Regions from separate parts of the Desulfonispora thiosulfatigenes DSM 11270 genome, predicted to be linked through region 1. Evidence: predicted binding sites of a transcription regulator. Region 1 holds the regulator's gene; each other region holds the start of a gene.
What was found. The regulator HrcA, encoded in region 1, represses chaperone genes, less so after heat shock. The targets are predictions, from matches to a motif close to TGTTAGCACTCNNNNNNNNNGAGTGCTAACA.

Region 1 (12,538 bases):
GTTTCATCTTGATTTACCTTACATCCTAAAGTATATAAGGCAACCCTTTTCTTATTTTCATTACTCATCCTAACTCACCTAATTCATATAAGACTATAGTTAAGGCTACTAATCCAGCTGTCTCGGTTCTTAAAATTCGAGAACCTAGCGAAGCTGCTATCGCACCTTTTTCTTGTAATTTATTAACCTCAGCTTCTGATAATCCACCCTCTGGTCCAATGATGATGTTTATGTTTTCGATACTTTCTTGTTTTTTAAGATATTCTTTCATTTTAGTTTTATTTTCATCTTCCCATAAAATCAAGGTTTTTTCAGTATTATCTAGTTTCTTTATTAATTCTTCCAAGGTTAATATCTCTGTTACTTCAGGCACGATCACTCTTTTACTTTGTTTCGCAGCTTCAGTAGCTATTTTTTGCCATCTATCTTTTCTTTCTTTTTTCTTTTTAGCATCAAGTTTTACTATTGTTCTTTCTGTAATTATCGGAATAATCTTACCTACACCTATTTCTGTACATTTTTGAATAATATAATCCATTTTATCGCCTTTAGCTATGGATTGAATTAAGGTAACTTGTACCTCAGTATCTTGACCAACAAAATAGGTATCCTTTATAAGACCTTCAACTTGAGTTTTACTTGTTTTATTAATTTCTACTAAATACTCAGTTCCTTTACCATCAAAAATTATAATCTCTTCTTTTTCTTCTATTCTTAAAACATTTAAAAGATAATGCGCATCACTACCATCTATAATAATTAAATCACTCTCAACTTCACTTGTCGGTATAAATAATCTTCGCATTCTTATCTCTCCTGTAACCCGCTTTGGACTACGATAGCTACCCAACCTGATTTTTCCTTTATTTCTAGTGTTTTAAAATCATATTCTTCTAGAGCTTTAATAACATCATCTTTTCTTTCATCTATGATTCCCGAACAAATTAAAATTCCCTTTTCGGTTAAATAGTTCTGAACAGATGGAATCATTCTGATTATAATATCTGCAACTATATTAGCTACGATTAAATCAGCTTTTAAAGTAGCCTTTTGGAGTAAATCACTTTGACATACTGTAATATTACTATCTTGTAAATTATTTATAACGACATTTTCTTTAGCAACTCTAACTGCAACATTATCAAAATCTAAAGCTTCTACATTTTTAGCTTCTAACTTGGCTGCTAAAATACTTAAAATACCACTACCACAACCTACATCAATAACATTCATCTCTGGTTTTACATATTTTTCTAACAAATTTATACATAAAGATGTGGTTGCGTGATTACCAGTACCAAATGCCATGCCAGGATCCAGTTCTATTACTAAGTCTCCTGGTTTTTCTTTATAATTTTCCCAGGAAGGTTTAATTACAGTCTTTTCTCCAATTTTTTCAGGTTTAAAATAAATTTTCCATGAATTTGCCCAATCTTCTTCTTTTACTTCTTGTTCTTCAATAATTGTTGGGATTTCGCCTATCCTAACTTTTAATAATTCTAGCTCAAGTTTTAACTCTTCTAATCTTGAAAAAATGAACTCGTCTACTGGTAAATATCCTTTGACTACTACGTCCATTTTATCTAACAGTTCTTTAGTGAAGTCATGTGCATCCCATGTACCTTTAGCTGCATATATAGAGATAAGCTGGGGGTCTTCAATCACGACTCCCCCAGCTCCAATCTCATGAAAAATATTAGCTATACCCTCAATTGCCTCTTGTACAGTTGTAACTTTAACCTCTAACCAATTCATAATATACTCTCCTAACCTTTAAAAGCATCCTTTACTCGTTCAAAGAAGCCTTTTTCTTTTCCATCATTTTCATCTTGATCCGTATGCTGTCCTTCAGCAAATGATTTTTCTAGCTTTTGAAGTAACTCTTTTTGTTCAGAAGTAAGATGTTTAGGAGTTATAATTTTCACTTGAACATGCTGGTCTCCTTTAGAAAAACCTTTGATACTAGTAATACCCTTTCCTCTTAATCTAAATACAGTTCCTGTTTGAGTTCCTTCCGGAATTTTTAATTTAACTGGTCCTTCTAGAGTCGGGATTTCTACTTCAGTTCCTATGGAAGCCTGCACAATATTGATTGGATATTCTAAAATTATATCATTACCTTGCCTAATAAAATACTCATGTGGTTTAACTGAAATATAAATATATAAATCTCCATGTGGTCCACCTAATTCACCAGGTTCACCCTCTCCTGCCATTCTTAAACGCGATCCAGAGTCAACACCAGCAGGTATCTTAACTTGTAGTTTCTTAGTTGCGCGAACCTTTCCCTGACCCTTACATTTTGTGCATGGTTCTTTAATAATTTTACCTTCACCATTACAAGTAGAGCAAGGTTTAACTGTTTGAAAATGACCAAATGCTGTTCTTTGAGTATGAGCTACTTGACCCGTACCATGACATGTTCCACAAGTTTCGGCTTCGGTTCCTTCTTTAGCCCCTGTTCCTTTACATTTAGAACAATTTTCATATCGTGGTAAAGAGATTGTCTTTTCTACCCCAAAAGCTGCCTCTTCAAATTCTATTACTAAATCATAGCGAAGATCATTTCCTTTAGTAGGACCTCTACGGGCTCTACCACCGCCAAAGCCTCCTCCGCCACCACCGAAGAATACATCAAATATATCACCAAATCCACCAAAATCTCCGCCACCAAATCCTCCTGCTCCACCAAAACCATTAGGATCTGTACCCGCATGACCAAATTGATCATAAGCAGATCTTTTTTCTGGATTAGAAAGAATTTCATAGGCCTCTGATACTTCTTTAAATTTCTCTTCCGCCTTTTTATCTCCTGGGTTCACATCAGGGTGGTATTTCCGGGCTAGCTTGCGATATGCTTTTTTAATTTCATCCTCGCCGGCTGTTTTACTAATTTCTAAAACTTCATAATAATCTCTTTTTGCCATCCCGGTTCACCTCCTTTTTCTAGTTTATTTAATACACAAGAAATCAAGCAGGAGTACATTCACTCCTGCTGATATTTTTATTATTTATCTTCCTTAATTTCTGTAAAGTCAGCATCTACTACATTATCATCTTGCTCTGGAGCGCCTTCAGGTGCTTCTTGCCCAGCTTCAGGATTTGCTTGCTCGTATAATTTTGATGATAATTTATAAACTATTTCAGTTAAAGCTTCAGATTTAGCTTTAATGTCTTCGGTGTTATCACCTTCTAATGCTGTTTTTAATTCTTGTATTGCTTTTTCTGCTTCGCCTTTTTCATCAGCATCTAATTTATCTCCTGCTTCTTTTAAAGTCTTCTCAGTTTGGTATACTAATGAATCTGCTCCATTTCTAGTTTCAACTTCTTCTTTGCGTTTTTTATCTGCTTCAGCATTCATTTCAGCTTCTTTTACCATGTTTTCAATTTCTTCATCTGAAAGTCCGCTTGAAGATTGAATTGTAATTTTTTGTTCTTTTCCTGTTCCTAAATCTTTAGCAGAAACATTTACAATTCCGTTAGCATCAATGTCAAACTTAACTTCAATTTGTGGAACTCCTCTAGGAGCTGCTGGTATTCCAGTTAATTGGAAACGTCCTAAAGTTTTATTATATTGAGCCATTTCTCTTTCACCTTGTAATACGTGAATATCAACTGATGTTTGACTATCAGATGCTGTTGAGAAAATCTGACTCTTAGAAGTTGGAATAGTTGTATTTCTTTCGATTAACTTAGTCGATACTCCACCTAAAGTTTCAATACCTAAAGATAAAGGAGTAACGTCTAATAATAATACGTCCTTAACTTCCCCTGATAATACACCTGCTTGAATAGCTGCACCTAGCGCAACACATTCATCAGGGTTAACACCTTTATAAGGCTCTTTACCAATTAAGTTTTTGATCGCTTCTTGAACCGCTGGGATACGTGTAGATCCACCTACTAAAATTACTTTATCTATTTCATTAGCAGAAAAACCTGAGTCTTTTAATGCTTGTTTTGTTGGAGTTAAAGTTTTTTCTACTAAATCTGCTGTTAACTCGTTAAATTTTGCTCTTGTTAAATTTAAGTCTAAATGCTGAGGTCCATCAGCTGTTGCAGTGATGAAAGGTAAATTAATATTAGTTGTTTGTACTCCAGATAATTCATGTTTAGCCTTTTCAGCTGCTTCTTTTAAACGTTGGGCAGCCATTTTATCTTTATTTAAATCTACACTAGTTTCTTTTTTAAACTCTTCAATCATCCATTCAATGATTTTTTGATCAAAGTCATCTCCACCTAAACGATTGTTACCACTAGTAGCCTTTACCTCAAATACACCATCACCTAATTCCAGAATAGATACGTCAAATGTTCCGCCACCTAAGTCATAAATTAGAATTGTTTGGTCATTTTCTTTATCTAAACCATAAGATAATGAAGCTGCTGTAGGTTCATTAATTATTCTTAAAACTTCAAGTCCTGCTATTGTTCCAGCATCCTTTGTTGCTTGTCTTTGACTATCAGTAAAATAAGCTGGAACAGTAATTACAGCCTTTGAAACTGACTCTCCTAAATAGCTTTCTGCATCATCTTTTAACTTTTGTAAAATAATAGCCGAAATTTCTTGAGGTGAAAATTGTTTATCATCAACACTAACCTTGTAATCTGTACCCATATGTCTTTTAATTGAACTAATAGTACGATCGGGATTTGTGATTGCTTGACGCTTAGCAACTTGACCTACTAAACGTTCAGCAGTTTTAGAAAACCCTACCACCGATGGTGTTGTTCTATTACCTTCTGGATTTGGGATAACTACTGGTTCCCCACCCTCCATTACTGCTACACAAGAATTTGTTGTACCTAAGTCTATTCCAATTACTTTACTCATTATAAAAAACCTCCTATATTCAATATTAATTTAAGGAATTCATCCTTTTTTTTAAGTACTTTTATTATTATTTGTCATTAACTATTCTTTGCTACTTGTACCATACTTGGTCTAATTACCTTATCATGGTATAGGTATCCTGCTCTTAAATCTTCAATTACTGTATTGTCAGGAACCTCATTGTTTTCTACCTGCATAACTGCATCATGAAGTTCAGGATTAAACTCATTTCCTTTAGCTTCAATTGCAGAAAGTCCTGATTTCTTTAAAACTTCATACAATTGACGATAAATCATATCCATACCTTCAATGAATTTTTTTACTTCTTCACTTGGTTCTTTAACATCAATTGCTCTTTGAAAATTATCTAAAACTGGCAAAGTATCTATTAGTAGTTTTTCATTGGCATATTTTAAAATACTTGCCTTTTCTTCTCTAGTTCTTCTTTTAAAGTTATCAAAATCTGCAGAAACTCTTAATAGTCTTTGATTAAGCTCATCAACTTCATTTGTTTCTTCTACGATTTCTACTTTACCTGTACTCTCTGTATTTTCCTCTTCTTCAATAATATCTTCTTCTAATTCTACATTTTCTTCATTATTAGTCATTTCCCCACCACCTGTGTATTGTTATATATATTAAAGATTACTTTCTTGTTTTTTTCGGATAATAGTATCAATACGTAAAATAGCTTCAGCAACTTCTCCTGCTGCTTTTAAAGCATGTATTTTTACTAAAGTAGGATCAATAATCCCCTCTACCAACATATCCTTGACATCACCTGTATCACAATCTATACCTAAAGCAAAGTTATTTTGTTCTACTTGTGCTTGAGTTACATTTCCTATTTTTTCTAATGGATTATAACCTGCATTTGTCGCTATTTGCATAAAAGGCTTTTCTAAAGCGCTAGCAACACATTTCACCCCAAAGCTAGTCATTCCTTTAATATCCTTTTGCAGACTTTCTAATTTTCTTGCTATATATAAATCTATAGAACCTCCACCAGGGACAAAGCCTTTTTTAAATGTGGCCTGAACACTACTAGCTGCATCTTTAGCAATTCTTTCCCTTTCACCTACTACTTCACTAGTAGAGGCGCTGACAATAACGGTAGCAATAGGTTCACCTATTCCATTTAAAATTCTAATATTTTCAAGTTTTTCATCTTCATATACCTTTTCGGCTGAGCCTATGTAGTTTTTAATGGCTTCTACTTGCTTATTTAAACCCGTTCTTTTGATCATTTTGGCTTTAGTATGCTTACTGATTTTTTGTAATTCTTTATTAGCTACTCTTTCCACAACCATTATGCCATTATCAATTAAGATTTCTTCAGCTAAATCATTTACACCTCTATCAACTAAAACTACATTGGCACCTGATTCCACAATTTTTTCGATACTTTGTTTAAATTCTTCACGTAGTTCCATAAACCTAGTAAAACCCTTTTCAGTTGCAAGAGCAGCATCATCAATTGCTTCTGGTTCAAGAGCATCATCTATGATCAATATTTTTGCATTTAATACTTCTTTTGGAGATTGTTTATTCATTCTTTCTTTATTAATTAATGTACCTACAAAAACTTCGTTATTAGCTCCCTCTATTGCTTTAATAGAATCAGATAATTTAAAAGAAGGCTCTAGTAATTTTTCAGATCCCATTATTTGAGCCGATTTTACAACTAAATTAGCTATATCTTCATATTCTCTGCCTGCAACTAAAGCTATCTTTGTTAATAACGAATAGTTATCTTGATCAATCTCTTGGGTCCTAGCTTCAAATTCTTCTATAGCTTGCGCTAAGCCTATCCTAAGCCCTTCAATCACCCTAGCTATGGGAACACCTTGAGTTACTTGTTTTAGCCCTTCACTTAACATTTCTCCAGCCATTAAGGTTGCAGTTGTGGTTCCATCACCAATTTCTTCTTGTTGCACTCTTGCTATATTAATTAACATTCTGGCAGCAGGATGGTTTACTTCCATCAAATTCAAAATAGTAACACCATCATTAGTAATCACTATATCCCCCATTTGATCGACTAGCATTGTATCTAAGCCCTTAGGGCCTATTGTTCCCTTTACAGCACTAGCTACAGCACGAATGGCTTCAATATTAGTTTCTAAAGCAGTGAATCTACTATCTAAATCAGAATTGTTTGCTCCATGGCTTGAACTCAAAACTACTACCTCCTAAATTTTTATCCACTTTTATCTAATGTATATTCTCCCACTTATACCAAAAAGATGCACTTGTTTCACTTTAATATAAGTCGGGATAAAACTTGGGTTAAATAATCAACTATTGATACAACATGAGAATATTGCATTCTTGTCGGTCCTAATACTCCTATCGTCCCCATTACATTGCCATTAAGTTTATAAGTTGCTGTTATTAAGCTACAATCTTTAATGCCTTCACAGTCATTTTCTGTCCCAATCTTGACTGCTACACCTTCTTCAAGATTATTTTTCATCACCTTATTTAGTTCTTCTTCTTGCTCTAGTAAAGTCAAGAGGCTACGAGCCTTATCTACATCCATAAATTCAGGTTGATTTAAAATATTTAAAGCTCCACCTAAATAAATTTTATTTTCCGTATGGGTATTTAAAATACTATCCAATAAGTCAATTGCCTTAGTATAAACCTTTTGTTGTTTTATTAAATTTAACTGTAATTCTTTTAAAATATTTTTATCCCAATCCTCCAATGTTAAACCTTTTAGCTTTTGATTTAAACACATTGAAACTATATCAAGATCCTCTTTAGTAACAGATTGAGGAATTTCGATAAATTTATTTTCAACTCTACCACCATCAGTAATAATTACAATTAAAGCCTTACCTGGTTCAATGAAAATTAACTGAATCATTTGTAAAGAATTACTGCCTGCCTTAGGAGCTATTACTAGAGATGTATAATTAGTCATGGTCGACAAAGTTTTACTAGTGTGTTTAATAATATCTTCGATTTGCTTAGCCTTCACACCAAAGCTTTCTCTAATGGTATCTTTTAATTTATCTTCTATAGCTACTTTTCTCATTAAACAATCAACATAATACCTATAACCTAAATCAGATGGAATTCTCCCAGCAGAAGTATGAGGTTGTTCCAAAAGACCTAGTTCTTCTAAATCCGCCATCTCATTTCGAACAGTAGCTGGACTAACCCCTAATTCATACTTTTTCGAAATGGTTCGGGAACCTACAGGTTCAGCAGTAGAGATATAATCAACGATTACTGCTTCGAGTATTTTCCTCTTGCGAGCATCCAATTCCATTTCATCCACCCTTTGTTTTGTTAGCACTCTCCTTTGTTGAGTGCTAATTTATAATAAAAAAATATCATTAACCTATGAAAATGTCAATGATTCTTCACTTATTTAAGTAAAAATTCTTCAAAAACTAAATTGCCAATATATAGTCCTTTATCTGTAAGCCTTATTCTTTCTGGGTTTAGCTCTATTAAACCTAGACTTATGCATTTATTAATTGCCCTTTTAAAAACAATTTCTAATTTTTCACCAAATCTATTCTCAAACTGGTCTAAGCTAACACCTTCGGTTAATCTTAAGCCCATAAAAACAGTTTCTGACATTTCTATTTTCTTATCATGGATGTCTTCTTCATAAAAAGGTAATTGATTATTTTCTAGGTTTTCTAAGTATTCTTCTAATCCTCCTACATTGATTTTTCTAGTAGGGGATTTATAAGAACATGCTCCTAGTCCTATACCAATATATGGTTCATTTAACCAATATGTTTTATTGTGCTTACATTCATAGCCTGGTTTTGCAAAATTTGAGATTTCATATTGTTTATATCCTTTTTCCCCCAAATAAGCTCTTGCCATCTTATACATTTCTAAGGCTATTTCATCATCAAATATTTCTATCTTTCCTTTTTGTAGCTCTTTTCCTAGAGGGGTTGTTTCTTCGATTTTAAGTTGGTATAACGAGATATGTTCTGGTTCTAAAGCTAAGGTTTCTAATAATGTATGCTCCCATTTTTTAAGACTTTGTTCAGGAAGACCATACATTAAATCTAAATTTACATTTAAAAATCCTGCTTTTCTAGCAGTACCATAACTTTTATAAACAGTTTTGGCTGAATGGATTCTTCCAATACTCTTTAATAATTCCTCATCAAAGGTTTGCACTCCAAAAGATACTCTATTTATTCCAGAGTCTTTTAACATACATAGTTTAGTATAATCCACTGTTTCCGGATTTGCTTCTGTAGTTATCTCTGTTTGCTGATTTACATAATAATTTTTTTTTATGGTATCCATTAAAGTACAAAAACTACTACCTGATAGAGAAGTAGGAGTACCTCCACCAAAAAAAACAGATTTTAGTGGAGTACTACTTTTATTGTTTGTAAGTGTTATTTCTTTTTCAAGTGCTTTTACATATCTTGTTTTAATCTCATTGTCACAGCTAGGGTAACTTAAAAAATCACAGTAATTACATTTACTTTCGCAAAATGGGATATGAATATATAAAGATTTGGCCATAACTTCACATCCTATTCTTCTAGACTTAATACAGCCATAAATGCCTCTTGTGGTATCTCAACATTACCCACTTGCTTCATTCTTTTTTTACCTTCTTTTTGTTTTTCAAGAAGCTTTCTTTTACGAGTTATATCTCCACCATAACATTTATCTAATACACTCTTTCTGAGAGCCTTTATTGTTTCTCTAGCAATTACCTTATTACCAATAGCCGCTTGAATAGGTACTTCAAACATTTGACGTGGTATTAATTGTCTTAATTTAGCTACTAAAGCCTTGCCTCTGGCATATGCTTTATCTTTATGAACAATACACGAAAGTGCATCAACTACTTCTGTATTAACTAAAACATCTAATTTAACTAAGTTAGATGCTAGATAGCCTTTCATTTCATAATCTAAAGAGGCATATCCTTTAGTTCTTGTTTTTAATTGGTCGAAAAAGTCATAAACTATTTCATTTAATGGTAAATCATATTTAAGTTGAACTCTATTTTCAGCTAAATACTGCATGTCTATGAAGATGCCCCTCTTCTCTTGGGCTAACTCCATTACTGCACCCACATAATCATTAGGAACCATAATTGAAGACTGAACAATTGGTTCTTCTAAAATATCTATAACTTGGGGAGCTGGTAAGTTTGCAGGGTTATCCACCATGATTACCTCTCCATTAGTTTTAGTTATTTTATAAATAACACTAGGAGCTGTAACTACTAATTCAATACCATATTCTCTTTCTAATCTCTCTTGAATTATTTCCATATGCAGTAATCCTAAAAACCCACATCTAAATCCGAATCCTAATGCAATTGAAGTTTCAGCTTCAAAGGTTAAAGATGCATCATTTAATTGTAGTTTATCAAGGGCATCTCTTAAATTTACATACTCGGAATTTTCTACAGGATATAATCCACAAAAAACCATAGATGTTGCTTTACGATAACCAGCTAAAGGTTCAGTTGCTGGATTATTAGCATCTGTTATAGTATCTCCGACTTGAGTGTCCTTTACATTTTTAATACTAGCTCCGACAAAACCAACTTCTCCGGGAGTTAGTTCTTCTAAAAATGTCATTTGAGGAGAAAACACCCCAACATCAGTAACATCAAAACTTTTACCAGTTGACATCATTTGAATTTTCATACCCTTTTTCAATGTACCTTCTAAAATTCGGATATATGACATAGCACCACGATAGCTATCATAGTTCGAATCAAAAATAAGTGCTTTTAATGGTTCTTTTTCATTTCCCATAGGTGCTGGGATTTTTTCAACAATAGATTCTAAAATATCTTCTATCCCTATACCAGCCTTAGCTGAGCAAAGAATAGATTCGCTAGCATCTATTCCAATTACATCTTCGATTTCTTGGCGTACTCGTTCTGGTTCAGCACTTGGCAAATCTATTTTATTAATAACAGGAATAATCTCTAAATCACTTTCTAGGGCTAAGTAAACGTTGGCTAAGGTTTGTGCTTCTATTCCCTGGGCGGCATCTACTACTAAAATAGCCCCTTCACATGCAGCTAGACTACGAGAAACCTCATAAGAAAAGTCCACATGACCAGGAGTATCTATTAAATTCAGGGCATATTCTTGTCCATCTTTTGCTTTATAATTAAGCCTAACTGTTTGTAGCTTAATCGTAATGCCTCTTTCTTTTTCTAAGTCCATATTGTCTAGAAATTGCGTTGTCATTTCTCTTTGTGATAACGCACCAGTATATTCTAATAATCTATCCGCTAATGTAGATTTTCCATGATCAATATGTGCAATAATACAAAAATTCCTTATACGATCTTGCCTCACAAATTTTCCCCCTTACATATTACCTATAGCATTACAGGATATTATAACAAAATTCACTATTACTTCCTAGAAAAGACTTATCTTTTCTTTTTAAAACGTTTCATAATAATTTTAGAGGCCATATTTGCTTCCTCCATTTTCATTAAATTCGCAACAATAATATAAACAATTGTACCTATCCCAATAGAAATTAAAACTTGTAAAATTTGATTAAGTTTTAAGCTCATATCTAAACTATGTTCCATAAAAATAGACGCCAGATACACTATTAGCCCCATAAACAAAGAAGCAATTAATGTTTTCATAAATGAAACAAGCATTTTGGTCCCATCTATCTTTCCTATTTTCACTCTTAATAAATATAATAATAATATCATGTTTACAAGTCCTGCTATTGAATATGCTAGAGCTAAACCTCCATGAGCTAAAGGCTTAATTAAAATAAAGTTTAACACAATATTAACAAGTATAGTGATAATACCTGCGATTACAGGAGTTTTCGTATCTTGAATAGCATAAAAAACCCTATTTAATACTTGCTGAGCAGAATACCCAATAAGTCCCAAAGAATAAAAGAATAAAGCATATGTAGTGGCTATAGTGTTTGCCTCTGTAAATTGTCCTTGTTCAAACATTGCCCTAACTATAGGCATTCTTAGAGCAATTATACCTACAGCAGAAGGAAGTGTTATAAATATTATCGTCCTAACCCCTAAAGACATAGTATCTTTAAACTCTTTAGTTTGCTTATTAGCTGCTTGTCCTGTTAAGGTTGGAAAAACTGCTACTGCTACTGCTACACCAAAAATACCAACGGGTAGTTGCATTATTCTTTGGGCAGCTCGCATTGCTGAAATCATTCCAGAAGGCAGGCTTGAAGCTAAATTTTGATTAATAAAAAGATTAACATGCGTCACTGATAATCCAATTAGTACAGGCAAAATAAGTGCTAGAATCTTTTTTACCCCTGGATGCTTTAAATCTATAACTGGTTTATATTTAAGTCCTACTTTTATAAGTGCCGGTATTTGTACCGCTAAACTAAGAAAAGCACCAAATACTACTCCAATTGAAAAACCCATGATGCTAAATCTTTTAGATAATAATACCCCTACTATAACAATACTAAAGTTATATAAAACTGATCCTAGTGCAGGGGAGAAAAAATGCTTGTAAGAATGTAAAATCCCTTGACTTATTCCATTAAGTGCCATAATAAAGCTTTGAGCAAACATTATTCTTGTAAGTAATACAGTATAAGCTAACCCTTTGGCATCAAACCCTGGAACTAAGATATTAATTAACTGTGGTGTGAAAATAATTCCAATTGTAATACCTATGGTCATAAGGATTAGCACTAGGTTAAACACTGTACTTG
Region 2 (12,538 bases), on a different contig from region 1:
CACTTTTAAAAAGTATACCATGTTCATAAACTATATTTCGCTGCCATCCTAAATAACTCTCCAAGATTAAGCTACAAAAAGAAACTATGATCAAAGTTAGCGTACTTAGTATATTACTTTTATAAGAAACTATAGTAACAAGCTCTCTTGTCATATTGTTATCCAAAAAATATTTTCTTAAATGTTCTAAATACTCTAAATTGAATAATTGAAAAATACTATTTATGTAATCTTGATGTAATAAATGATAGACTTCATTAGTTTTAATAATAAATATTCTTAACAAGATAATAAATGTTACAAACCAAATTAAGCTCGCAATCATGGAATTTAAGTTTTTATTTAACTCTATAATTATTTTATCTTTTCCTTGTCGTCTAATCTTTTTGTCTTTATAGATTTTAATAAGTACAAATAGAATAAGACCAATATTTAATATACTAAATAATATATAAGTCATCATTTTAACCCATCTCTTTCTTCTTAGGTTTCATTGAAAAAACAGTTAATTTTCAAAATAATTCTGCCTTTTTTTGTCGAATTAGAACTTTCTCTATCAAAAGTTTATGGAACCATTTTGAAACTTATCTTGATTAAAACATCCTTTTGTTCATATAAGTATATTCATTCTATATTTACTAACATCCTTACTGCAAAACTACAGGTCACAAGTTTTAAAGACTTGTTTATTATCAATATCATCTTAAGAATTATTTTTAATATATATTTTCAATGCTTTTATAAGTAAAATCATTGTATATATGCCAAGTATAGTTAAACTTAAATAAATGAACATTGTTCCTAAGCCAAATAACTGTGCTAAAATCATATAAATCACCTCCTGTTTATATATCCACCATTAATTTGTTTTATATATCTAAATTTAATGCTTCTCTGTTTTTACTGGACTACTCTCAATTATATTAAATGTTTTGCCTGCATCAATTAGGTATATTTCTTGTTTAACTAGCTGTTCATTATCTTTCATAAATTCTAATTGTGATAAATATACATCTTTCCAATTTTTATAATTTCCAATATAATTTGCCGAATTTGAATAAATTATATTTTGCCAATAATCATGCTTTAAGTTTTCCAAATCAATGTTTTGTCCTTGTTCATGAAATAAATCTAAATAATCTTCATTAGCTTTTTTTCTTGTGATAAATTCCCTTACAGTATTTTGCGAGTCTAAATAAAAGTCCCACTTAGGCATTCTGTTAAAATAATTATAATTTTCTATTTGCCACTTTAACTTAATTGGAATAGTAGTAACAATATTATCATTGTTATCTTTAATTCCTATCGTTATTTGTTCTATACTTTTATCGAAAAAACTATTTTGTTTATAAAAAAAGAAAGTACTTTCATTAAACTCCATACCATCTCTATGAAGAGGTAAACTAACCCCCTGGTCATCAATCAAATCAATTTTGTCTCTTATACTATCAAAATACTTTTCATCTAAATTTTCTCTAATTAAAGTACCTCTTAATTCGATAATTCCATACTTTTTATCTTCATTATATTGCAACTCTCTATAAGGCTTCCTATAAAAATAACTGGTTGCAAGAAAAGGTTTTTGCAAAAACCGAGGTAAACGAGTGCCTACTTTAAAGTGCCAACCATCAAATTCGATGTAATTCGGTTTACGGTCTGTTAAAACAAGTTCATCAAATTTAATAATATTACCTTCATAGTTAACTTTAGTATCAACTACACATCTTTTGATTGATATTTTATGTTGATTGTAAAAATAAATAGTGATTACTAGCCAGATAACAATTACTACCAAAAATACCTTTAGCCATACTTTTTTCATTTTCCTTTCACCTCAACATTATTAAGTATCAATTTTAAAATAAGTTGTATAAAGTACTTTAAAATATGAATTCACTTAATCGCCTTTTTCTATAAGCCTTTTATTTGGTTCGTCTATGAATAGGCCACTTCTAAAATAAGGATTAAAATCCAGACCTCTATAATTACATTTTAAACCTAAAAACCCTTTATATTTTTGGCGTTGCAAAATATAAAGGTTATATATATTTAAGAATTTAAGCTTATTCTCTTTTAAATTTTATAGACTAATTGGGGTTAAGAAAGATGTAATTATTAAGTCATTTCCCATATATTGAATTAAATCCTATTTCTTCACCATCTTGCTCTAATACTAAAGTATCATAAATATCTGTAGGAAACGGTTCTACCTCATAAACTATTTGTTTTCGCTCAGATAAAGCATCTGTATCAAATTTTATTTTTAAGATATCTTCATTTAATTCATAATCTATATTTTCATATGAATTTTCAGTGCCCTTTAAAATAATATATAGATGTTTATTTGTTTCAAGGGCATATATTCCACCTTCCTCCAATTCATGTAAGACTTCTACCAGCTTCATGTCTCTATTGTTCATAATCTCTTTTAAAGTTACATCTTTAATGAAATCAATTTTGTGAGCTTCCTTGTTATAAAAGTAAGGTCATCTTCTGATTTTTCATATATGATCATACCCCCTTACTTTATTTAACAATTAATCTATTTATTTTATCAAACCAATTTTAAATATTAATAACTCTAAATTCTGAGCACTCCTATTTCCCTTCAAAAAAGACAATTATCAACTTGTTTCTATCTTTAAACGTTAAACAAACCGAAAAAATTATTAGCCTTCACTATCCACAGTAATATTATAAGCAACATTATATTGAAGATTAATTGACTAATTGTAAAAATATATGCATTTCTATTTACGGCATATTTCCATTCCATAACAGCTCTAACTATTTCAGAGATTCCTAAAAATATAAATCCTAAAACCCCAGGTTGAAGATACCAGATAATTTTATCCGGGCCACTTACTAGATAAATGTATAAAATAAAAAGTATTATCAAAAAACTAATTCTAATTGTCGAATCAATTTTTTTATGTTTTTCATTTACATGATTATATGTAAAGAATTTTCTTTTTTCTACTTTTAAATACCTTCTCATTACAGCTTCAAAAGCAAATATCAAAGATGTAAATATAGCTAGCACAAAAAATAACTTTAGCCAAAACAAAGGGTCTACACCATACAATATAAAACACTCCTTTTTCTAGTTTACTCATACACTACTTGCAGTGGACTGATCTCAATTATTTTAAATGTTTTGCCTGTATCAATTAGGTATGTTTTTTGTTTAGATTCTAGTACATTATCTTTCTTAAATTCTAACTCTGATAAATACACATTTTCCCACTCTTTATAATTTCCAATATAATTTATCGACTCTGAATGAATAGTATCTTGCCAATAATCATGATTTAAATTTTCTGAATCAATCTTTTGTCCTTGTTCCTGAAATAAATCTAAATAATCTTCATCCGATTTTTTTCTTATAATTAATTCCCTTACTGTATTTCGTGGGTCTAAATAAAAATTCCAGTTAGGCATTCTGTTAAAATAATTATAATTTTCTATTTGCCATTTTAAGTTAACTGGAATAGTTGTAACAATATTATCCTTATCATCTTTAAGTACAATATTTATATTTTCTATACTTTTATCAAAACGTTTATTTTTCTTGTAAAAAAATGAAATATAATCTTCGTTGTCAGTACCATTCTCTGTAGTAGGTAAATAATTTCCTTGATCATCCATTAAGTGAATCTTCTCATTTATATTATGTAAATATTCAGGATCTAAATTTTTTTCAAATATAGTTGCTTTTAATGACATTATCCCAAATTTATGATCTTCATTATATTCTAATTCCTTATAAGGCTTTCGATAAAATGAGCTTGTTAGCAAAAACGGTTTTTGTAAAAACCCAGGTAAACGAGGAACTACTTTAAAGTGCCAACTATCGAACATGACGTAATTTTTTTCATGATCAGTTACAACAAGTTCATCAATCTTAATGATGGTATTTTCATATGCAATATGTTTATCAATTACACACCTGTTGATCGATATTTTATGTTGATTGTAAAAATATATGGTAATCACTAGCCAAATACTAACTATTACCAGAAGTACTTGAAACCATCTTTTTTTCATTCCCTTTCACCTCGTTAGTTTTAATTTACAGTTTAAATTTGCATATTTTGTTATTAGAATGACCTAATTAGTACAATTAAAACGACCGTAGCTAAAAAACTAATTGGTATTAACAAATGTATTTTTCTATTTGTCTCTTTATATCTACTCCATTCATCTATTGACTGATTCAAAAGTATTATCCCTAGTACAGCAATAAAAACATTACTAGGAATATCAATTTTCATAAATACTAGTAGTAAATAGATAATTGCTACTATACTAACAGTAATTCGTCTAGCTTTTTCCATATAACCATCTCCTGGTATTAATCTTTATCCTATACCTTGCTTAATTATATATATAAGACTGTCAAATTTACAAAAAAGTTCGCATTAATTCATAGAAAATTCGAAATTATCTTATTAAAAAAAGACCAGGGCATTTTAATTACACCCTAGCCCTAATCTATTCTTTATTTATCAAATAGTCCACCCTTTTTATGTTGTTTTACTACTGTTTGCTGCTTTCCTATTTTTTTACTTGCTCTTTCACCACTAAGACCTTGCTCAGCGCTTGCTTTCTTTTTCTCAGCAATAATTCTTTTCATCTTTTCAATATTACTATTTGACATTTTTAGTCTCCTTTAGTCCTATTCCTTTTCGATCATTTTAATGATTTCTTTAGGTTTTAAGACCTTCCCAAATGACATAACCTTTTCATTAATTACAATTGCAGGAGTTATAAGCACCCCATATGCAGTTATCTCTTTTAAGTCTTCTACTTTAATTATTTCAGCTTCTTTTCCCAATTCTTTTAAAGCCTTTTCTGTATTTTCAGCTAATGTGATGCAATTTCTACATCCAGATCCTAATATTTTAATAATCATTATAAATCACTCCTTATTATATCTTGTGTAACTACTTGCGCAAGATTTATTTTTTCTTATTTAAAACTAAAAACCTTTGAGCTATTATAACAAATTTCTCTTTAAAGAAATAAATAACTGAACAAATTAAAGAAATAACCAATTATAATAATTCCTAGCGTTACAATTCCCACAAAGGTGATTAATAGTTTTGTTTTTACTACCTTTTTTAGCATAATAATAGAAGGAAGAGAAAGTGCGGTAACTCCCATCATAAAGGCTAAAGCTGTGCCGATTCCTACTCCTTTTAAAACTAAGGCTTCGGCAATAGGTAAAGTTCCAAAAATATCTGCATACATTGGCACGCCTACTATTGTGGCTATTAAAACAGAATACCATTTATCTTGCCCTAAAACAGCAGAAATAATATTTTGTGGTATCCAGTTATGAATAATAGCTCCTATTCCTACTCCTATTAAGATATACATCCACACTCTTTTAATTATTTCTAATACTTGATCTTTTGAAAACTCAATCCGATCTCTTTTAGTTAGCTTTTCTTGTTCTACATCCAACACCTGATTACCATAAACAAAAGGCTCTACATGTTGTTCTAAATTAGACTTACTAATTATCGTTCCCCCGATTACAGCAAGGATAAGACCTACCACCACATAAGCTATCGCAATTTTCCAGTTAAAGATACTAGCTAATAAAATTACAGAAGCTAAATCAACTAAAGGTGAAGATATTAAAAAAGAAAAGGTAACGCCAATTGGCAGTCCTGCACTAGTAAAACCAATAAATAAAGGAATTGATGAACAAGAACAAAAGGGGGTCACCGTTCCTAGTAAAGCTCCTAAAATATTTGCAGAAGTACCTTTATACTTTCCTAAAATTTGCCGAGTTCGTTCTGGTGGAAAATAACTTTGGATATAAGAAATACTGAAAATCAATACTGATAAAAGAATAAATATTTTAATAACATCGTAGATAAAAAAATGAATACTCCCACCTAATCTGCTACCTACATCTAATCCCAAAATATTTTGCACAAGCACCGTAACTAAGTCATGTAACCACTGCATTTTTAATAAGTGGTTATTTAACCATTCAAAAATAATCATCTAACCCCTCCTAACACCCTCAAAAAAATTAGTTAAGGTAGCTAAGCCTTTTTCATTAAGGGAATATTTCATCCAAACTCCATCTTTACGGCTAGTAACTAAACCACTTTCACATAATATTTTCATATGATACGAAAGAGTCGGCTGGGTAATTTCAAATTCTTCTAAAATCTTACACGCACATAATTCACCACCAGCGAGCATATCAAATATTTTTACTCTAGTTTCATCTGCCAGTGCTTTCAAATATACAGCATATTCTTTATAATTTTTCGTCAATTATTTCTCCTCCCACCTATACATAGATGTTTATCTATATGTATTATATTCTTAGACATAGATAGGTGTCAATGTGTTATTGAGTTTTTCGATAAGTGAGTAATCTATTTCTGCATTACTAGTTACAGGCTGGGGCATAATAGATTCCTCTAAATTTAATCTAATGCTTAAAAAAGGCCAACCGGGATAAATTTTCATCCTGATTGGCCTTTATATTTAGACTTTATGCTTTAAATATTTAGTATAGTTTCTGCTTTGCTCTTACTTTATTAATTTAGACAACACTTTAAACTCAGGAGTACCTGCTTTTTTTAAGAGGTCAAAAATTATGGTTTCTGTATTAGTTACTACAGCTCCCATGTGGGACATTAAGTTTAAGCCATTTTGCTTGTTTTCTCCAGTTCTAGAGGAAATAGCGTCTTCTGTTACAAAGACCTCATAGCCATGAGCTAGTAAATCCCGTACTGTTTGAAAAACACAGACATGAGTTTCCATTCCTGCGATAATAACCTTTTTTCTACCTAGCCCTTTCAGCTCTGCTACTACTTCTGGTATGCAGGCACTAAAACTTGTTTTTTCAAAAACTTTAGACTGATTTAAATATTTACTTACTTCTTCTACAGTTTTGCCTAATCCTTTAGGATATTGCTCGGTTACAAGGACAGGAATACCTAAATTAGTAGCGGCCTGTAATAAGATATTAGTCTTATTAATCACCTGGTCCCCTGACTTCATAGCGGGAACTAATCTTTCTTGGATATCTATTACTAACAAAACAGTTTCATCTTTTTTTAAGGTAAACTTATCCACCGCGAAAACTCCTTCGTTAAATCCTTTTTTAAAAAACACTTTGAATTTTTTCCCTACTATTAAATATCTTTAGATAGGTTTAATAAACCTTAAACCATTACTTTGCAAATATTATTAGTAAACTCTACAGGGTCTTCAATTGGTAATCCTTCGATTAATAGGGCTTGATTATATAATAAATTTGTAAATAGTTTTAATCTATCTTGATCTTTACTAAAGGCATCTTGTAAGGTTTTAAATACTTCATGATTAAGGTTAATTTCTAAAACCTTTTCCGCTTTAACATTTTGATTATCTGGCATGGAATTAAGGACTTTTTCCATTTCAATGGTTAAATCACCTTCATTAGTTAAGCATACAGGATGACTTTTTAATCTTTTAGAAGCTCGTACATCTTTTATTTTTTCTCCTAAAATATCTTTCATCGCTGCAAAAAGATCTTTATTTTCTTCATTTTCTACTTCTGCCTTATCTTCATTTTCCTCAGATTCGATTCCTAAATCTCCACTTGCCACAGATCTAAATTCTTTTCCCTCATAATTCATTAACATTTTTACAGCAAATTCATCTATTTTGTCAGTGAAGTATAAGATTTCATATCCTTTTTCTGCTACCATTTCAGTTTGAGGTAATTTGTCAATTCTTTCATTTGTTTCACCTGAAGCATAATAAATATACTTTTGATCTTCTGGCATTCTCTCTACATATTCCGCTAAGGTTACCATTTTCTTTTCGGTTGAGGAATAAAAAACAAGTAAATCTTTTAAGGCATCTTTATGCATACCATAATTATTATAAATTCCAAATTTTATTTGGCTACCAAAAGATTCAAAGAACTTTTCATACTTTTCTCTTTCATTTTTCAAAAGCTTTTGTAATTCACTTTTAATTTTGTTATTAATATTTTTCGCAATGAACTTTAATTGTCTATCATGCTGTAACATTTCACGGGAAATATTAAGAGATAAATCTTCTGAATCTACGATTCCTTTGACAAAGCTAAAGTAGTCAGGTAAAAGTTCAGAGCATTTATCCATGATTAAGACTCCACTAGAATATAACTCTAAGCCTTTTTCGTACTCCTTAGTATAATAATCAAAAGGAATATTTTCCGGAACATATAATATAGCATTATAACGCACAGTTCCATCTACACTAATATGAATATGAGTAAGTGGTTTATCAAAACCATAGTGTTTCTCATTATAGAAGTTTTCATAATCTTCATCAGTTAGTTCACCTTTATTTTTACGCCATAATGGAATCATACTATTAATAACTTGTTCTTCTACATACTCTTCAAATTCATCTTTACTTCCTTCTTTAAGTCTTCTTTGAGTCATGTCCATTTTTATTGGATAGCGAATGTAATCAGAGTACTTTTTAATGATTGCTCTTAATCTATATTCTTCTAAGTATTCATCATAATTTTCTTCTTCCGTGTTTTCATTTATTTTTAAAATTATCTCTGTACCTACTGCTTCCTTTTCACAAGTTTCAATAGTATAGCCATCTGCCCCTTTAGATGCCCATTTATAGGCAGTATCGCTTCCTAATGCTTTAGTTATTACAGTAACAGTTTCAGCGACCATAAAAGCAGAATAAAAACCTACCCCAAATTGTCCAATGATATCATGTCCATCTTTTATTTCTGTTTCTTTTTTAAATGCCAAAGATCCACTTTGGGCAATTATCCCCAGGTTTCTTTCTAATTCTTCTTCAGTCATACCAATACCAGTATCAGTAATTTTCAAGGTTCTACTTTCTTTATCTGGTATTACCTTTATGTAAAAGTTTTCTTTATCAAATTTTATCTTTTCATCAGTTAAAGCTTGATAATAAATTTTATCAATAGCATCACTAGAATTAGAAATAAGTTCCCTTAAAAATATCTCCCTATGGGTATAAATTGAATTAATCATCATATCTAATAATTTTTTGGATTCAGCTTGAAACTCTTTTTTCATTATAAATTGTCCCCTTTCTTAATAAAACTACGCTCTATGAAATAGCATAGTAAATAATTTACTTTTAAATTGTTAGCACTCTCTTCTAGTGAGTGCTAATGTCTACTTTTTATATACCATATAAAAAAATTAATGTCAATATTTATGAACAATATAAATGGGACTGCCTTTGTTTGTAAATTAAAATTTACTTTAAGACAGTCCCTTCCAATATTTATCTCTTTATCTCATTCGTTAAAAATTATTTATTTTTCTATTAAGTTACTATTAATAAAGTTACTATTTTAAGTTGTTTTGTCTTGCATTTGCTTCGTCTTTAATTTCTTCACGCATTCCACTTAATGCATCTCTTCTTTTTTCATTTTTCTCTATTAATTGATTTTTCATAGTTTGATTATCTGTTTCGTTAATCATATCTTTAGCTTCCCTATAATTCTCAATTGTATTATTAATGTTGCTTTGAATTTTATCTACATTATCTCTTCTATCATCAGGTTTATTTTTTTTCATCGTTATCAATCTCCTTATTTTAAAATAATAAAAATTACCCTTTAGTTATTTTGTACAAATAAGAAATAGATATACGATAATTATTAATTTATTTTAGAAAACTAGCTACTTACATATTTTCTGGGTTCATTACTCTTCTTTTAAATACTTTAATGATCTCAACAATTGGAATAACTGCTAGTGCTAAAGCTGTTGCTACTAAAAAGTCATACCATGGAAGAGCTACAAGTTTAAAGATATTATTTAAACCTGGAGTATAAATAACCGCAATTGTGAGGACAAAAGATGAAATCATGGCTCCCCACAGATATTTATTTTGTTTTTTAATAGTGAAGATAGAGCCTGTTAAAGAACGCATATTCATAGAATGAAATATTTCACACATGGAAAGCGTTAAAAATGCCATCGTCATACCCGTTATATGCGATTGGTCATTTCCGATAAAAAAGGATATAAGGGTTATTACTGCAATAAGCAATCCTTGATAAAGAATACTTATTCCGACCCCTCTTGCAAAGATACTTTCCTTAGGATCACGAGGTGGTTGTTTCATGCTATTTTCTTGATGTTCTTCCATTCCTAGTGCAATAGCAGGAAAAGTATCTGTAATTAAATTAATCCATAAAATATGAATTGGTGAAAATAAGCGAACAGCAAACAGGGTTGCAATAAATAAGGCTAACACTTCACTTAAATTTGAAGCTAATAAAAACTGCACTGTTTTACGAATATTATTATAGATTCTTCGTCCTTCTTTTACTGCCGAAACAATAGATGCAAAATTATCATCCGCTAGTACCATATCTGCTACATTTTTTGTTACCTGTGTACCCGTAATACCCATGCCTATACCAATATCTGCTGATTTTAAAGCTGGAGCATCATTAACCCCATCACCTGTCATGGCTGTAATTTTCCCTTTTTTCTTCCACGCATTAACTATACGTACCTTATGCTCAGGCTGTACTCTTGCATAAACAGCATACTTTTCTACTGTTTTTTCAAATTCTTCATCTGATAGGCGGGAAAGTTCTGCTCCTGTTATCGCTTCCCCTTGATCATTTAAAATACCTAACTCTTTTGCGATTGCAACTGCTGTAATTTTATGATCGCCTGTAATCATAATTGGGCGTATTCCAGCATCCCTACATTCACCAATGGCTATTTTTACTTCTGGACGAATAGGATCAATCATCCCAACTAAACCTATAAAAATCATATCTTTTTCAAGCTCTTCTGGTCTATTCTCTGGTTTAGCATTATAATTTTTAGTAGCTGCTGCTAATACACGCAAGGCCTTTTCAGCCATTTTCGTATTTTCCCCTAAAATTTCTTCACGCTTACTATCTGTTAAAGGTTCGATTCCCTTTTTAGTTAAAATTTGAGTACACTGCTTTAATACTTCATCGGGTGCTCCCTTTGTATACTGAATAAATTCCCCTTTAGAATTTTTATGAATAGTAGACATCATTTTACGGTCTGAATCAAAAGGTGCCTCTTCTACCCGTGGCATCTCTTTTTCTAATAGATTTTTATTTTTCTCTTGTTTTAAAGCATAAGTCACTAGGGCTGATTCAGTGGGTTCACCTAACACAGATCCATCTTCAGAGACTTGCGTATCATTACAAAGAGCAAGTGCTATAGGCAATATTTCTTCTTGTCCATAACTATCCACAACTGTCATTTTATTTTGGGTTAAAGTACCCGTTTTATCAGAACAAATAATTTGGGTAGAACCAAGGGTCTCTACTGCTGTTAATCTACGAATAATTGCATTTCTCTTTGACATTTTTGTTACACCAATTGATAAAACTACGGTAACAACGGTAGCGAGTCCTTCTGGAATAGCAGCAACTGCAAGGCTGACAGCCAGCATAAACATCTCAAAGACATATTCACTAGAAAAGTCACCTTTTCTCAAAATACTAAAGGCAAAAATAAAGATAGATATTCCTAAAACGGCAAAACTAAGTACTTTACTAAGACTTGCTAATTTATTTTGAAGTGGAGTTTTACCTCCTTCAGTCCTTGCTATGATACCTGCAATTTTGCCCATTTCAGTTTCCATGCCAGTAGCAACTACAACGCCTTCACCTCTACCATATCCTACACTAGTACCCATATAAAGCATATTTAGACGATCTCCTAAAGGAAGATTATCTTCTTTTTCGATGGGCTCACTAAATTTATCTACTTGCACAGATTCACCAGTTAGAGGAGATTCTTCTACCTTTAAACTTGCTGACTCTATTATTCTCATATCAGCTGGTACAGCATCTCCTGCCTCTAATAGCACAATATCTCCTGGTACTATATCCTCTGATTTAATCTGCACAACCTCATTGTCTCTACGCACTCTTGAATGTGTAGAAGACATTTGTTGCAGGGCTTCAATTGCCTTTTCAGCCTTCCCTTCTTGGACAACTCCTAATACCCCATTTAAGATAACAACTAAGAAAATAATAATCATATCTGCTACTTCACCAAATAATCCAGAAACTACAGCAGCTGCTATTAAAACAATTATCATAGGGTCAAGCATTAACTCTAAAAATCTTATGACAATATTTTTCTTTTTAGCTTCTTCTAATTTGTTTTTTCCAAATTTGGTTAACCTCTCTTGGGCATTACTAGCTTTTATACCTTCTTTTGAAGTTTCCTGCTCTTTTAAAACATCTTCTACTCCCTCAAAGTAATGCTGCACTAGAACACTCCTTTATATTTTTATTATTTTATTTTGTTCATAAATAATTCTTAAACCATCTAAAGTTAATAGTTTATCAACGCTATCAATTACCTTAGACTCACTTGCAATTACAGGCGAAATTCCTCCTGTAGCAATTACCTTTACATCCTTACTACCCATTTCTTTTTTCATTCTTGTAACTATGCTTTCAACTATGCCGCAGTAACCATAAACTATCCCGGCTTGCATCGCAGCAACGGTATTT
Region 3 (5,534 bases), on a different contig from region 1:
GCCAAGAGCGTAATGGATGCACTAGATAAGGCCATTAAAAATAACCTCAGATTGTCCTTATCGCCGAACATTCCATTCAGATCAAGGATGGGCTTACCAGATGAGAGCATACTCTAACCGGCTTAAGGAAGAACGTATTTTTCAAAGTATGTCTAGAAAAGGTAACTGCTATGATAATTCCGTTATGGAGAACTTCTTTGGACTGCTTAAACAAGAGATTTACTATGGTGTCGTCTATTACAGCTATGAGGAATTGAAGTCGGAAATTGAACGATACATAAATTACTATAACGAAAAGAGAATTAAAGAGAAACTTGGATGGCTAAGTCCAGTGCAATACAGACTTAGTCTTCAGGCTGCATAAAAATAGCGAGGCAGCCGAAACTGTCTCGCTAATAAAGTCTAACTTTTAGGGGTCACCTCAAATTTGAAGGTGTTTTTTGTTTTACAAAAGTCCCCATTTACGGTCATATTCAACCTTTAAAACAAATTCATCATCAGTAAAATTATTTTGCTTTAACTTTTCAAGAGCAATATTAAAATCTAAAGTAGTAGTTTCAAATAAAATAAAGTCCTTTTTAGCAGTTATTGCCCAATCATAATGAAGATCGCTTAGAATTTCCATCATTTGTGCTACCCTTTCTAGACGATCGGTTAGGTTATCCTTATAGTATCTCACTGATTTTGCACAAGGATCACGCATGATAATGTCTTGCTTTTCTAGATAATAAAAGAAAAATCTAGCTCTTTGCACACAGGTTATATTATCACTTTGCATAAAAAAACCTCCCTATTTAATAATACTCAAATATTAATGATTACTTTATTTTATAGTATATAACATTTTTTCAGTACATAGTTTATTCATTCTAAAATCATGCTTATCAAAAGGTAGAGCATTATTGCTAATTTGACAGTCAAAAGCAAGCCCAATTTTAGGCGTGCTTGACTTTAATAAAGGAAGAAAGCGATCATAATAACCTTTACCAAAACCAAGGCGGTGCCCCTGTAAGTCAAAAGCAATTCCTGGTATAAGGCATAAATCAATTAGTGCAGGATTTATACTAATTTGTTTGTTAGGGGGTAATTCTAAAATACCAAGCCTATTAGGTCTAAGTTCATCTACCGAAGTTAATAAACTAGGTGTAATTGTACAATTAGTAAGGTTTGAAATAGGAATTATAACTTCTTTCTGCTCTAGTAAGGCAGTTTCAATAATAGGCATGGTCATTACTTCTTTTTGAAAAGACATATAAATCATTAACCTTTTCGCATTTTTCCAACTATAATGATTAGTCAAGATTTTTAAGATTTCCAAACTTTTTTGTTCTACTTCTTTAGTTGTTAATTGGTTACGAATATTTTTATAATGATTTCTTAGGTTAGTTTTCATGTTATCCCATCCAAATAAATAATTTATTATTATATTAACAGCTTATATATAATGATTACAATATCTCAATTATTAAATTATATGAATAAAAACCTTTAAAAAGGGAAATAAAATAAGATAGTTAAAGAAAACTTAAGCTAATTTTGCTTAATTAATGATAAATGCGAAAAAAAATCCAATTTTTTTGTATTTAGGGGTTGATAAGTTTGAGAACCTTTAATATTATTATACTTAGATATTAGCACTCACTTAAAGAGAGTGCTAACAACAAAGATTATTCTAAATGAGGAGGCTATGAATATGAATATTAAACCATTAGGTGACAAAGTAGTTATTAAAGCTATGGCACAAGAACAAAAAACAAAAAGTGGTATTGTATTACCTGATACTGCTTCTAAAGAGAAACCACAACAAGGTGAAGTTTTAGCAGTGGGTTCTGGAAAAATTGAAAATGGTCAAAAATTTCCAATGGAAGTTAAAGTAGGAGACAATATTCTTTTTTCTAAATATGCAGGCACAGAAGTTAAAATTGATGGCGAAGAAGTTTTAATATTAAGTGAAAGAGATATTTTAGCTGTATTAGGCTAATAATAAAGGAGGTAATTAATAATGGCTAAAGATATATTATTTGGTGAAGAAGCTAGACGTGCGTTAGAAGCGGGAGTAAATGCTGTAGCAGATGCAGTTAAAGTTACAATTGGACCAAAAGGACGTAACGTTGTATTAGACAAAAAATTTGGTTCTCCAACTATAACTAATGATGGTGTTTCTATTGCAAGAGAAATCGATTTAGAAGATCCATTTGAAAATATGGGAGCTCAATTACTAAAAGAAGTTGCAATTAAAACAAATGATGTAGCTGGGGATGGAACTACAACTGCTACTGTTTTAGCACAAGCTATGATTAGAGAAGGATTAAAAAATGTAGCAGCGGGTGCTAATCCAATGATTATTAGACAAGGAATCAAAAAGGCTGTAGAGGTTGCAGTTGCAGAAATACATAAAATTGCAAAGCCTATTGAAAATAAAGAGGCTATAGCTCAGGTTGCTTCTATTTCAGCTGCTGATAAAGAAATAGGAGATTTAATTGCTGAAGCTATGGAAAAGGTAGGAAATGATGGAGTAATTACCGTAGAAGAGGCTCAAACATTTGGAACATCTTTAGATGTTGTAGAAGGAATGCAGTTTGACCGTGGATATGTTTCTCCATACATGGTTACAGATACAGAAAAAATGGAAGCTGTATTAGATGATCCTTATATTTTAATTACAGATAAAAAAATTGCTTCTATTCAAGAAGTATTACCTGTATTAGAGCAAGTAGTTCAAGCCGGAAAGGCTTTATTAATTATTGCCGAAGATGTTGAAGGTGAAGCTCTAGCTACTATGGTAGTAAACAAAATTAGAGGAACATTCACTTGTGTAGCTGTTAAAGCTCCTGGGTTTGGTGATCGTCGTAAGGCAATGTTACAGGATATAGCTGCATTAACTGGTGGTCAAGTAGTTAGTGAAGAATTAGGATTAAAATTAGAAAATACAGATATTACTATGCTTGGTTCTGCTCGTCAAATCAAAGTTACTAAAGAAGAGACAGTAGTGGTTGAAGGAAAAGGCAACAAAGAAGAAATTGAAGGACGTGTAAATCAAATTCGTAACCAAGTAGAAGAAACTACTTCTGAATTTGATAAAGAAAAATTATTAGAACGTTTAGCGAAACTTTCTGGCGGTGTAGCTGTAATTCAAGTAGGAGCTGCTACTGAAACTGAATTAAAAGAGAAAAAACATCGTATTGAAGATGCATTAGCTGCTACACGTGCTGCTGTAGAAGAAGGAATCGTAGCAGGTGGTGGAACTTGCATAGTGGATATTTTAAAATCTCTTGAATCATTAGAGTTAAGCGAAACGGATGCACAAACTGGTGTAAATATTGTTAAAAAAGCATTGGAAGAACCAGTACGTCAAATTGCTTACAATTCAGGTGCAGAAGGTTCTGTAGTTGTTTCAAAAGTAAAAGAATCACCAGTAGGAGTTGGATTTAATGCTCTTACAGACGAATATGTAGATATGATTGCTGCGGGTATTGTTGATCCAGCTAAAGTAACTCGTTTTGCTCTTCAAAATGCATCAAGTATTGCTTCTATGATATTAACAACTGAAAGTTTAGTAACTGATATCCCAGAAGCTGATAATGGTGCAGCTGCAATGGCAGGAATGGGTGGCGGAATGCCAGGAATGATGTAATAATTCATCATTCCTGATTATCAAAGTTTCAAGGTGAATGCAAAATTTATTGACCACGTAAGGTTAAAAAAAGTTGGAAGCTGTTCATTAGTTTACTAAACTTATGAGCAGCTTCTTTTTTATGGAATAAAACCTCTTCTCTGTTAATAGATTTAGTGAAGGAGAGGAGGAGTAAAATGTTATCATTAAACACAATATTTAATAAAAGAATTAAATGGTGGGTAGTAAGCTGCTTGGTTATATCATTATTTATAGGAGGGGGTTTAGGTCTATATTTATACGAACCTTTATCGCCTACTGAAATAGTAACTCAAAGTATGAATAATACATTAAATGCAAATAGCTATAGTTATAATGCGATTACTAAAAGTATTATTGATAATGAAGAAAATTTATTAACACAAGTTAAAGGAGAAAAAAATGGTGATGACGTTCATTTACTAGGAAAAGTTTTTCTTGTTAATGGTGAACTTGAAGTTTTCAGAGTAGGGGATAATTTTTATCGTAAAGATTCTTTTTCAGAGAACTGGCTTGTATTAGAAAATCAGGATATAAAAGAAACAGAAAAGTTAATGCAAGAAATTAATCCATTGGGAATATTAGATTTCGAGGGTGATATAGAAGTTAATTATCTTGGGAAAGAAAATATAAATAAAAGTAAAGCTAAAATGTATAAAATAAAGGCAAATTGGAAAAACATATACTTAAGGACGTCATGGCAAGACCTCGAATATACAATATGGATAGATTCAAAACATAAAGAAATAATCAAAGCGAGAATAAGTGCAGTTAATAAGGAGCATGATAATAATAAGCTAATCTTAGATGTTGTATTTAAAAATATAAACAAGGAGATTACTATTAAAGCTCCAATTGATTAATATCTAGATTGATTAAACATGTAAATAATAAATTAAACAATAAATATTAAGGAAGTTTAAAATAAATCACAAAAAAGACTTGCATAAGATATTAATCTCATGTTATATTATCTGAGCACCAGAAAAACAGAAAAAAATTCATCAAAAGAAATGTTGACAAGCATAAATAAAAATGATAAGATATTTTTACAGACAACAACACATTAAAGATAAGTTGTTCTTTGAAAATCAAATAGTTATAAGAAACAGACCACAAGTAACAAACGGATAAATAACAAAGCCAAATGTTGGTTTTGAGCTTGCAGGATATTAATGGAGAGTTTGATCCTGGCTCAGGACGAACGCTGGCGGCATGCCTAACACATGCAAGTCGAACGGACTTTTAGTTTTTAGTTTACTAAATACTAAAAGTTAGTGGCGGACGGGTGAGTAACGCGTGGGTAACCTGCCCATAAGTTGGGGATAACTCCGGGAAACCGGTGCTAATACCGAATAAGCTTAATTTATCGCATGGTAGATTAAGTAAAGATGGCCTCTTTACAATGCTATCGCTTATGGATGGACCCGCGTCTGATTAGCTAGTTGGTGAGGTAATGGCTCACCAAGGCGACGATCAGTAGCCGGCCTGAGAGGGTGAACGGCCACACTGGGACTGAGACACGGCCCAGACTCCTACGGGAGGCAGCAGTGGGGAATCTTCCGCAATGGGCGAAAGCCTGACGGAGCAATGCCGCGTGAGTGATGAAGGCCTTCGGGTTGTAAAACTCTGTCCTAATGGAAGAAAGGCTATGGTGCAAATAGTGCCATAGATTGACGGTACATTGGGAGGAAGCCCCGGCTAACTACGTGCCAGCAGCCGCGGTAATACGTAGGGGGCAAGCGTTGTCCGGAATTACTGGGCGTAAAGAGCGTGTAGGCGGATTTTTAAGTCAGGTGTGAAAACTTTGGGCTTAACCCAGAGACTGCATCTGATACTGGAAGTCTTGAGTGCAGGAGAGGAGAGTGGAATTCCTAGTGTA

Region 2: the regulator HrcA is predicted to act here: its motif matches at 9,148-9,178, upstream of htpG (molecular chaperone HtpG).
Region 3: the regulator HrcA is predicted to act here: its motif matches at 1,630-1,660, upstream of groES (co-chaperone GroES).

The regions. Positions count from the first base shown of each region.
Region 1 is NZ_FWWT01000017.1:99,938-112,475, reverse strand. It holds gene mtaB (tRNA (N(6)-L-threonylcarbamoyladenosine(37)-C(2))-methylthiotransferase MtaB) at 1-68, opposite strand, end outside; gene B8965_RS07205 (16S rRNA (uracil(1498)-N(3))-methyltransferase) at 65-805, opposite strand; gene prmA (50S ribosomal protein L11 methyltransferase) at 808-1,755, opposite strand; gene dnaJ (molecular chaperone DnaJ) at 1,767-2,927, opposite strand; gene dnaK (molecular chaperone DnaK) at 3,008-4,834, opposite strand; gene grpE (nucleotide exchange factor GrpE) at 4,912-5,442, opposite strand; gene B8965_RS07180 (TCP-1/cpn60 chaperonin family protein) at 5,473-7,014, opposite strand; gene hrcA (heat-inducible transcriptional repressor HrcA) at 7,092-8,114, opposite strand; gene hemW (radical SAM family heme chaperone HemW) at 8,213-9,349, opposite strand; gene lepA (translation elongation factor 4) at 9,361-11,160, opposite strand; gene murJ (murein biosynthesis integral membrane protein MurJ) at 11,238-12,538, opposite strand, start outside.
Region 2 is NZ_FWWT01000013.1:6,788-19,325, forward strand. It holds gene B8965_RS03685 (hypothetical protein) at 1-463, opposite strand, end outside; gene B8965_RS12915 (hypothetical protein) at 704-829, opposite strand; gene B8965_RS03690 (hypothetical protein) at 884-1,822, opposite strand; gene B8965_RS03695 (hypothetical protein) at 2,121-2,405, opposite strand; gene B8965_RS03700 (DUF4181 domain-containing protein) at 2,642-3,043, opposite strand; gene B8965_RS03705 (hypothetical protein) at 3,109-4,047, opposite strand; gene B8965_RS03710 (hypothetical protein) at 4,101-4,337, opposite strand; gene B8965_RS12585 (hypothetical protein) at 4,502-4,660, opposite strand; gene B8965_RS03715 (thioredoxin family protein) at 4,679-4,915, opposite strand; gene B8965_RS03720 (permease) at 5,017-6,021, opposite strand; gene B8965_RS03725 (ArsR/SmtB family transcription factor) at 6,022-6,300, opposite strand; gene B8965_RS03730 (hydrolase) at 6,562-7,110, opposite strand; gene htpG (molecular chaperone HtpG) at 7,200-9,077, opposite strand; gene tlp (small acid-soluble spore protein Tlp) at 9,357-9,587, opposite strand; gene B8965_RS03745 (cation-translocating P-type ATPase) at 9,697-12,291, opposite strand; gene B8965_RS03750 (type III pantothenate kinase) at 12,304-12,538, opposite strand, start outside.
Region 3 is NZ_FWWT01000027.1:87-5,620, forward strand. It holds partial or broken gene B8965_RS12150 (IS3 family transposase) at 1-364, shown strand, start outside; gene B8965_RS12155 (hypothetical protein) at 446-778, opposite strand; gene B8965_RS12160 (5-formyltetrahydrofolate cyclo-ligase) at 824-1,393, opposite strand; gene groES (co-chaperone GroES) at 1,694-1,981, shown strand; gene groL (chaperonin GroEL) at 2,003-3,634, shown strand; gene B8965_RS12175 (hypothetical protein) at 3,811-4,515, shown strand; partial or broken rRNA gene B8965_RS12180 (16S ribosomal RNA) at 4,825-5,534, shown strand, end outside.